DNA from 4 places in the Aeromonas sp. FDAARGOS 1416 genome. Region 1 is predicted to be linked to each of the others. Evidence: riboswitches for the same ligand, from Rfam matches in the RefSeq annotation. Region 1 holds a riboswitch; each other region holds the start of a gene.
The links. Region 1 has a riboswitch for cyclic di-GMP ahead of I6L46_RS12195 (glycosyl hydrolase family 18 protein). Riboswitches for the same ligand answer to the same signal wherever they lie in the genome.
Positions count from the first base shown of each region.

Region 2: linked by a shared signal. The riboswitch ahead of lafK (sigma-54 dependent transcriptional regulator) and the one ahead of I6L46_RS12195 (glycosyl hydrolase family 18 protein) in region 1 are both predicted to bind cyclic di-GMP.
Region 3: linked by a shared signal. The riboswitch ahead of I6L46_RS14270 (hypothetical protein) and the one ahead of I6L46_RS12195 (glycosyl hydrolase family 18 protein) in region 1 are both predicted to bind cyclic di-GMP.
Region 4: linked by a shared signal. The riboswitch ahead of gbpA (N-acetylglucosamine-binding protein GbpA) and the one ahead of I6L46_RS12195 (glycosyl hydrolase family 18 protein) in region 1 are both predicted to bind cyclic di-GMP.

Region 1 covers NZ_CP077301.1:2,736,508-2,738,710, reverse strand. Annotated here, with positions in the region: gene I6L46_RS12200 (glycosyl hydrolase family 18 protein) at 1-351, shown strand, start outside; cyclic di-GMP riboswitch class I at 970-1,057, shown strand; gene I6L46_RS12195 (glycosyl hydrolase family 18 protein) at 1,157-2,203, shown strand, end outside.
Region 2 covers NZ_CP077301.1:3,355,889-3,358,091, reverse strand. Annotated here, with positions in the region: gene lfhA (lateral flagellar biosynthesis protein LfhA) at 1-935, shown strand, start outside; cyclic di-GMP riboswitch class I at 1,111-1,198, shown strand; gene lafK (sigma-54 dependent transcriptional regulator) at 1,336-2,203, shown strand, end outside.
Region 3 covers NZ_CP077301.1:3,179,494-3,181,696, forward strand. Annotated here, with positions in the region: cyclic di-GMP riboswitch class I at 698-784, shown strand; gene I6L46_RS14270 (hypothetical protein) at 876-1,193, shown strand; gene I6L46_RS14275 (collagenase) at 1,664-2,203, shown strand, end outside.
Region 4 covers NZ_CP077301.1:4,282,635-4,284,837, reverse strand. Annotated here, with positions in the region: gene I6L46_RS19545 (methyl-accepting chemotaxis protein) at 1-579, shown strand, start outside; cyclic di-GMP riboswitch class I at 845-930, shown strand; gene gbpA (N-acetylglucosamine-binding protein GbpA) at 996-2,203, shown strand, end outside.

The DNA.
Region 1 (2,203 bases):
ACGGTCAAACCGGCCAGCAGCGGCGGTGGTTGCACGGCGACCGATCCGGATGCGGCCAACTGGCCAGTCTGGAAAGCGGCCAGCACCTATAACAGCGGCGACAAGGTGAGCCACAACCAGCTGGTGTGGCAGGCCAAGTACTGGACCCAGGGCAACGAGCCGAGCCGCACTGCGGATCAGTGGTTGCTGGTGAGCAAGGTGCAACTGGGTTGGGATGCCAATGTGGCCTACAACGGTGGCGAGCTCACCACCCATAACGGCCGTCAGTGGAAGGCGCAGTACTGGACCAAGGGCAATGAGCCCGGCAAACACGACGTCTGGCAGGATGTGGGAGCCGTCAGCTGTAAATAAGCATTGAATGGTGGCGGGGCATGCCAGTCATGCCCCGTTTTTTTCTCCCCGCATCTCCACATTCTGGCGGTTCTGCCAACCGGTTTCCCCCAGCTTCTCTCGTGTCCCTGCAAAGTGCTCACTCTTGCCTAGTGATTAATGCTCTCCCCGATAGCTGGCATCTGTGCCGCACGCTGCCCTTTGCCAGCCATTGAGGCTGTTGATAAGCCAGATCATCCCGGCCAGTGGCAAGGCATAAATCGTCAAACGAACAAATTTGTCGTATCTGGATAACCGGGTGCGTGAGGGCAATTCGCTGGGCATGAAGACACCTGCTGGCCATGCAAAGCGGCGATTATAAATTCATTAGTTGCGATACAGATGGGTCTTTTGTCGCATATTGTTCTTACTCATTGATTTTTCTCAATTTTGTGTGATGCGGATCAAAAAAATGGTGTGAGGTATCTGGTTGGAGGTGATGAGATTAGGTCTGCATATCCGGCTGTTTTTTAAACATTAATTTCTTGAAAGTGGGTAATTGTCGGGGTTGGTAACTGGTGGGCTGGCAATGGTCCGATTTGCTTACTTATCAGAATTACCCTACAGTCAATCGGCGATTATTTATCGCCAGAAATAATGTTGTGACAAGGGCAAACCGATTGAAAAGTCGGGACGCAAAGCTTCCGGTCTAAGGGTCAAGGCGACCTAGGATAGCGGGGCCACCACAGTAGAATGCAGGCTGCCCTTGCCAAGGGGTGGCCGTTTTTGTGTCACCTGTCGTGTTGCGTTGCCCTTTCGTTTTTCCCATAACGAAAAGGAAAGCAATATGCTAAGTCCAAAACCTGCACTGCTGGCCATGATGGTCGGCACCCTGCTCGCCTCCTCCGCCGCTTATGCGGCAGCTCCCGGCAAACCCGCCATCGGTTGGGGCCCCACCAAGTTTGCCATCGTCGAAGTCAACCAGTCCGCGACCGCTTATAACGAGCTGGTCAAGGTGAAGGATGGCGCCGATGTGACCGTCACCTGGAATCTCTGGAACGGCGATATTGGCCAGAGTGCCAAGGTGCTGCTGGATGGCAAGGAAGTCTGGTCCGGTCCCTCTTCCGCCGCGGGTACCGCCACCTTCAAGGTGCACAAGGGGGGGCGCTATCAGATGCAGGTCGCGCTGTGCAACGGCGATGGCTGTACCCTGTCTGATGCCAAGGAGATCGTGGTCGCCGATACCGACGGCAGCCACCTTGCACCGCTCAAGCCTGCCCTTCAGGAGAATAACAAACCCTATGTCAACAAGTCCGGCAAGGTGGTCGGCACCTACTATGTGGAGTGGGGGGTCTATGATCGCAACTTCACCGTGGACAAGCTGCCAGCCCAGAACCTGACCCATATCCTCTATGGCTTCACCCCGATCTGTGGCGGTGATGGCCTCAACGACAGCCTCAAAGAGATTTCTGGCAGCTTCCAGGCGTTGCAACGTGCCTGCTCCGGGCGCAAGGATTTCCAGGTCGCCATTCACGATCCCTGGGCCGCGCTGCAAAAAGGGCAGGGGTCACTGGTCGCCTGGGATGAGCCCTACAAGGGCAACTTCGGTAATCTGATGGCCCTCAAACAGGCCTATCCGGACCTGAAGATCCTCCCCTCCGTCGGTGGCTGGACCCTCTCCGACCCCTTCTTCTTCATGCATGACAAGGCCAAGCGTGACGTGTTCGTCGCCTCGGTCAAAGAGTTCCTGCAGACCTGGAAGTTCTTCGACGGCGTCGATATCGACTATGAGTTCCCGGGCGGCGATGGCGCCAACCCCAATCTGGGGGACAAGACCAAAGATGGTGAAACCTATGTGCTGATCATGAAGGATCTGCGCGCCATGCTCGACGAG
Region 2 (2,203 bases), 620 kb from region 1:
GGATCCGTAAAACCCTCTCCGAGCAGTACGGTTTTCTGCTCCCCGAGATCCGGGTGCGCGACAATCTGCAATTGCAGCCGGATCAGTACCGGATCAAGCTGTCCGGCGTCGCGTTAGCGACGGGGAATGTGGATTGTCAGCGCTTGATGGCCATCAGCAGTGGTGAGACCTATGGCGCGCTAGATGGCGAGTTGACCCAGGACCCGGCCTACGGCATGAGTGCGGTCTGGATCTCCCCTGAACAGAAGGCCAAGGCCCTTAATCTTGGTTACTCGGTGGTGGATTCGGCCACCGTGATTGCCACTCACGCCAGCAAGTTGTTACGTGAACAACTTGATGCGCTGTTTGGTCACGATGAAGTTGGCAAGCTGGGCCAATACCTAGCCAGTCAGTCCCCCCGGTTGGCTGAAGAGCTGAATCTGGCGCTGACCCAGATGCAGCAATTGAGAGTTTTTCGTCAATTGCTAAAGGAGCAGGTCAGTCTTACCGATATACGAACCGTTGCCACGACGCTGCTGGATGCGAGCGAGCTGACCAAAGATCCTGTCTTGCTAGCATCCGATGTGCGCTGTGCCTTGAAGCGCCAGATTGTGCGGCAGGCCATTGGTAATCGGGATGTGCTGGCTACGTTTACGCTGGATGATCGCCTTGAGCAGACATTGCTGGCTGCAATGAATCAGTCACAACAGCAGGGCAAAATCCAGCTGGACAGCTTCCCGGTTGATCCACAACTGCTGGCCCAATTGCAGCAAAATATGCCGTTGGTGAAGGAGCAGTTGCAGCAGTTGGGACATGCCCCTGTGTTGGTTGTTATGCCGCAACTGAGACCGTTAATAGCCCGTTATGCCCGATCATTTTCAAAGGGACTCAAAGTGCTTTCTTATAATGAAATACCGGAAGAGTTACGGGTAGAGGTAATTGGTACACTTGGTTAATTGCTGTTGGATAAATGCGCTGATGGGGAAGTGTTTTTTCCGCCTTTGCTTGAATTGCCGTATGAATACTATATGATGTGGCGAAAATTGACGCAGCAATGTGTGAAAGTTAAATAACAAAAACAATATTAATTGTGTTGCTACACGCCTAGGCAATCAGGTCGGGCGTGTTATCACATTGTAAGGGCAAACTGAACTGAAAAGTCAGGACGCAAAGCCTCCGGTCTAACAGCATGAAAGCTAATGACAGCGGGGTTACCAAGGTGAATTTGGATACAATATCGTTACCATATGGATACAAGGTTGTGCTGTTTTTCAGTATCACCTTGTATTGATCCTTTGTGTCTGATGCTTCAGCTCTATTGATTGTCCTATTCACAGTCACAGGTATCAGATGTCTATGTCTTCGGGATTATCAATAAATAAAAAAATCGGGTTGTGTGGTGATGGTTCTGCTGAACCACATATATTATTGATTCAACCGTTAGTCGCTAGGAATGAGGTTGTAAATATTCTCTCCAGAGAAGGCCTTAGAGTATCAACGGTTAATTCTGTAAAACAGTCAAAGAGCATTATTGCTGACAATAATGTTCATCTTATATTGCTCGATATGGATGCCATGACCGAGCTTGGGCCACGTATTCTGCATGAGTTTGAAGGGCTCGATTGTGTCATTATGGTTAATGAGCATCAGGCCGCAATTGCTGCAGAAGCCATGTGTGCCGGAGCTATAGATTATATTGTCAAACCCTTCCGTTCCCAGCAATTGCTCGATGCTGTACGTGGTGCTTTACGCCTTCGTCAGGCGATCCCCAATCTTATCGCTGTGTCGCCCATGAGCCTGCAGGTCTTGCAACTGGCTCGACGTGCCGCCAAAACCTCCGCCACCATTCTGATTGGTGGTGAGTCAGGCACCGGTAAAGAGCGGTTGGCCCGTTATATTCATGATATGTCAGTCAGGTCTGAAAAACCGTTTGTTGCAATTAATTGCGCTGCCATTCCTGAGACAATGCTCGAATCTATTCTCTTTGGCCATAATAAAGGTGCGTTTACCGGTGCTATATCTGCCCAACCTGGCAAGTTTGAGTTGGCACAGGGGGGTACCCTGTTATTGGACGAAATATCTGAATTATCTTTGAACTTGCAAGCAAAGTTATTACGGGTTTTACAGGAGAAAGAAGTGGAGCGGCTTGGTAGTAATCAAACGATTGCGCTTGATGTTCGTATCATTGCCGCCAGCAATAAAGATCTGCGTACTTTGGTTGCTA
Region 3 (2,203 bases), 440 kb from region 1:
TTTTGCTTGACGAACAAATTAACGACTCGTTTGATGCACATCAAATACATTTTGATTTGTATAAATTTTTTTATAAACACCTAAAAAACAACGACTTAAACCAACAATGAAACATAAAACGATATCATGAAATAAATAAAGTTCATATAAAGGGCATCTGTTGCAATATTGTCAGACTATGAATTTAAAGTCGCACACAAAATTTCAACAAGAACACAACAAAGATAATCTATCTATTTTTGACAATAGTTATCAACCACTTCATAAACCGCCCCCTAAAGAGGTAATCAGGTAATCAGGTAATCAGGTAATCAGGTAATCAGGTAATCAGGTAATCAGGTAATCAGGTAATCAGGTAATCAGGTAATCAGGTAATCAGGTAATCAGGTAATCAGGTAATCAGGTAATCAGGTAATCAGGTAATCAGGTAATCAGGTAATCAGGTAATCAGGTAATCAGGTAATCAGGTAATCAGGTAATCAAATTATTGGCAGCCCACACATAAATATACATCTACTACATTACATATTAATCATAGATATGACGCGCTAATATAGAGACTTGTCCGCAATATTCACAGGCATGATTTGAGATAAAAAATAAATATACGTTATTAATTATGCAGACTAACTGTGATCCATCTCTCATGATTTTTAAGCCGATTGATTTCTCAAAGTGGAGTGTTATCATCTAGACATAGAGTAAAGGGCAAACCGATCGAAAGGTCGGGACGCAAAGCCACCGGTCTAAGGGTTTTGATACCTAAGACAGCGGAGCTGCCATCTGAGAAGAGTGATGTTATTGCCGATTTATGGCATTACTCTTTGATTGCGTTGCCCTTTTCGTACAACACCTGTGACGAAAAGGACATAGATATGAAAGCTCAACACACCGCCTCCCGTTTAGTTCGCAAGACAGTTTTCTCTGTATGCACCTCCTTGCTGCTTGGTACCGCCTTGTTGCCATCCACAGCTTCTGCGGCTGATGGCTCAGTGACGTTTACTGGCACTATCTATGAATCTCCATGTGATTTTTCTGACAGCAGCGTGACCTGCTATTCAGGCATGAACAAGCAAACCATGCCTTTGGCTCACTTGCAGCAAGCCGGTCAAATCAGCTCAATTAGCAGCACTATCAGCTACAAAGTGACCAATGCCAGCAACATGGCGATCGTGACTGTCAGCTATCTCTGATGACTCATCTGTAGTGACGCTGAAATTGGCGCGAAACAGATGAGCAGGTGGTGTTGAAAGCAACTCTTATCAGGTCGCCTGTGCTACCCATACAGGCGGCCAATATCTTTTCATCCCGCCTCCTCACGAACAAATAGCTGGCTTTGCTGATTGAGTCACCAGTCATCATGCGCCCAGATAATGTGGCTTAAGCCACAGGGACATCTCGCTTTTCCTGGTCATTTGCTGCATGTCTCGTGTTGATTAAATGAGATCTGACACGCACTTTACACAACTAACAACTTCTTCAATAAAGTCGCATGTGAGCCCTCACTACGGCAGCAGGAGTTCAAAAACAGCAAGCATATAAATCAACGCTATATCATTGATTTATATGTCATTTAAAAAATCATTGATATTCTTTTGAGTCCCTGTAAATTGCCTTGCGATTACTCGCAAGACAATACACAAACAAGAACAAAGGGATAAAAATGAACCGTTCAGGTACCGGGTGGCTGCTGCTGGCAGGCCCCCTGCTTTTGGCTACATCCTCGGCGCAAGCCAACTACTCCCCAAATGACTGGCGACAGTATCAGCTGACTGGCGAATCGAGCCGGCAACTGGCCGCTCGCATCACCGAGATCACCTACGAGCTCAAGGCGCGTAGCAGCAATGCTCCTTACCAGCAGCTTAGGGTCTACCGTCGCTTCGACTGGCAGAGCAGCGATCTCGTCGCACTGGCCGAGCAGCAGTGTGGCGAGCCGCAGCTCAAGGTAGATGCAGGCTGGCAGATCCGCTTCGTGCGCTGTGAAGATCGGATTCCGGCGGGCAAGCTCATTCCCGCCAGCAGTTATGACTTCGGTTATGGCCTCAAGCAGGGTCGCTGGGAGCAGCTGGCGGGCACGCCGACCGCCCAGCGACAGGATCGTCTGCCGCTGCCGCAAGCCATCATCCTGGGTCAGAGCGAAAGGGAGCTGGATCGCTGCGAACTCAACGCACAAGGCCGCTGCGCAGAGCCGGAGTGGCACTAT
Region 4 (2,203 bases), 1.5 Mb from region 1:
GTGACCGCTGTCATCAGCGCCATTTCGGAGCAGACCAACCTGCTGGCCCTCAACGCCGCCATCGAGGCAGCCCGTGCCGGTGAGCAGGGCCGTGGCTTTGCCGTGGTGGCCGACGAGGTGCGCCAGCTGGCCAGCCGCACTCGCCAATCCACCGAAGAGATCCAGAGCACCATTGCCCAGCTGCAGCAACGGGCCGTCAGTGCAGCCAATGCTATGGATACCAGCCGCAAACTGGCAGAGAGCAGCGTCAACCAGTCCCAGCAGGCGGGGCAGGATCTCACCCTGATCGTCAACCACATCCAGCATGTGAGCGACATGGCAACCCAGATCGCTACAGCCGCCGAGCAGCAGAGCATGGTGGCCGAGGATATGAACCGCAACGTCAGCGGCATCAACGACTCGGCGCTGGAGATGTCCCAGTCCGCCTCGCAACTGGCGCAGGAGAGCGAGTTGCTGGCCGGTCTCTCCCGCAGTCTGGATGAGCGACTTGCGGTGTTCAAACTGGGCAAGGAGTCAGCTGCAGCGCCAATGATGGCTCCCGTATCTCCCCCCTCCGGAGAGCAGCGCGCCCGTCATTGATGGCGTCAATCCGTGTCGCCTTGTCACCCAACCTGCCAGCCAAGCTGGCAGGTTTTTTTTACGTCAGCAACACGCAATCAACATGCATCTTATCGGCATATTCAACGTTGATCGGTGCCATTCACAGATAAGAGAACAATTTAAAAACAGCCAGTTAGAATGATTTTCGCGCCATTGAATGGTGCATTTAAACATTTAACTTCAAATAATTAATCAATGCAGTGCACAATGGTGATGGCCGAACATTTGGCCCATCACTAATCATCTAGTCATTTGGCAAACTGACCGAAAGGTCGGGACGCAAAGCCTCCGGTCTACAGACGTTTTGTCCAGGATAGCGGGGTTGCTACACGCAAGTGTGTATCGGGGAATCCCCAGGCCAACTGACTGCCCACATCTGTCGAACAGAGGAATGTATGGCAGCAAAAATCCAACTCAATCACATCGCAGCGGTGCTGGCTCTGCTGGCCAGCGGCAGCGCCCTGGCTCATGGCTACATCAGCCAGCCAGAGAGCCGCAACTATCTGTGCAAAACCGGCGGCAACAGCCAGTGTGGCGGCGTGCAGTGGGAACCCCAGAGCGTGGAGGGCCCTTCCGGCTTCCCGCAGAGCGGCCCGCAGGATGGTCAAATCGCCTCGGCGGGCAGCCCGCGCTGGAGCGAGCTGAACATCCAGACCAGCGACCGCTGGACCAAACGTGAAGTACAGCCCGGCCCCTTCGCCATCAGCTGGACCTTCACCGCAAACCACGTCACCCGCAACTGGCGCTACTACCTCACCAAGCAGAACTGGAACCCCAACCAGCCGCTCACCCGCGCCTCGTTCGACCTGACCCCCTTCTGCGTCATCGACGGCAACATGGTGCAGCCGCCCAAGCAGGTAACCCACAACTGCATCCTGCCGGAGCGCACCGGTTATCAGTTGATCCTCGGCGTGTGGGAAGTGGGCGACACCAGCAACAGCTTCTACAACATCATCGATGCCAAGTTCAAAGATGGTAGTCAGCCGCCGCTGGAGTGGAGCCAGTCCGGCACCATCTACCCCTCCATCGACCTCGCGGCAGGCGACAAGGCGATGACCCGGGTATTCGATGCCAACGGCGAGCGCCCCGATCTGCAAACCGTGCTGACCATCACCACTGCCGAACAGGGCCAGAAGAACAACTGGGCCCATGCCCTCGCCAGCAAGATCAACGCCGAGCAGAGCCTGATCCGCGCCGGTCAGCAAGGAGCCGATGGCCAGTTCAATCCGGTCTACGGTATGAACCCCGTCTATCTGCATCGAGACAGCAAACTGAAGCGGGTCGAGATTGACCTGCAACAGCAGCAACCGCCGGTGGTGGACAGTATCAGCGTCAGCGGTCTGGCCAGCGACTATGTGCTGGACAACGGCAAGGCAACCCTCGATTTCACCGTCACCGCACAGGGCGATCTGACCGTATCCAACACCCTCTATGACCACGGCGGCGTGGCCAAGGGTGAAAGCAGTGCCGACATCAAGGACAGCAGCCACACCTTCACCATGGCGCTGGAAGGGCTCAAGGCAGGTCACCACCAGCTGGTGATCAAGGCCACCCCGAAAGCGGGCGGCGAGACCATCCAGCAGACCATGGATCTGATGTTCAA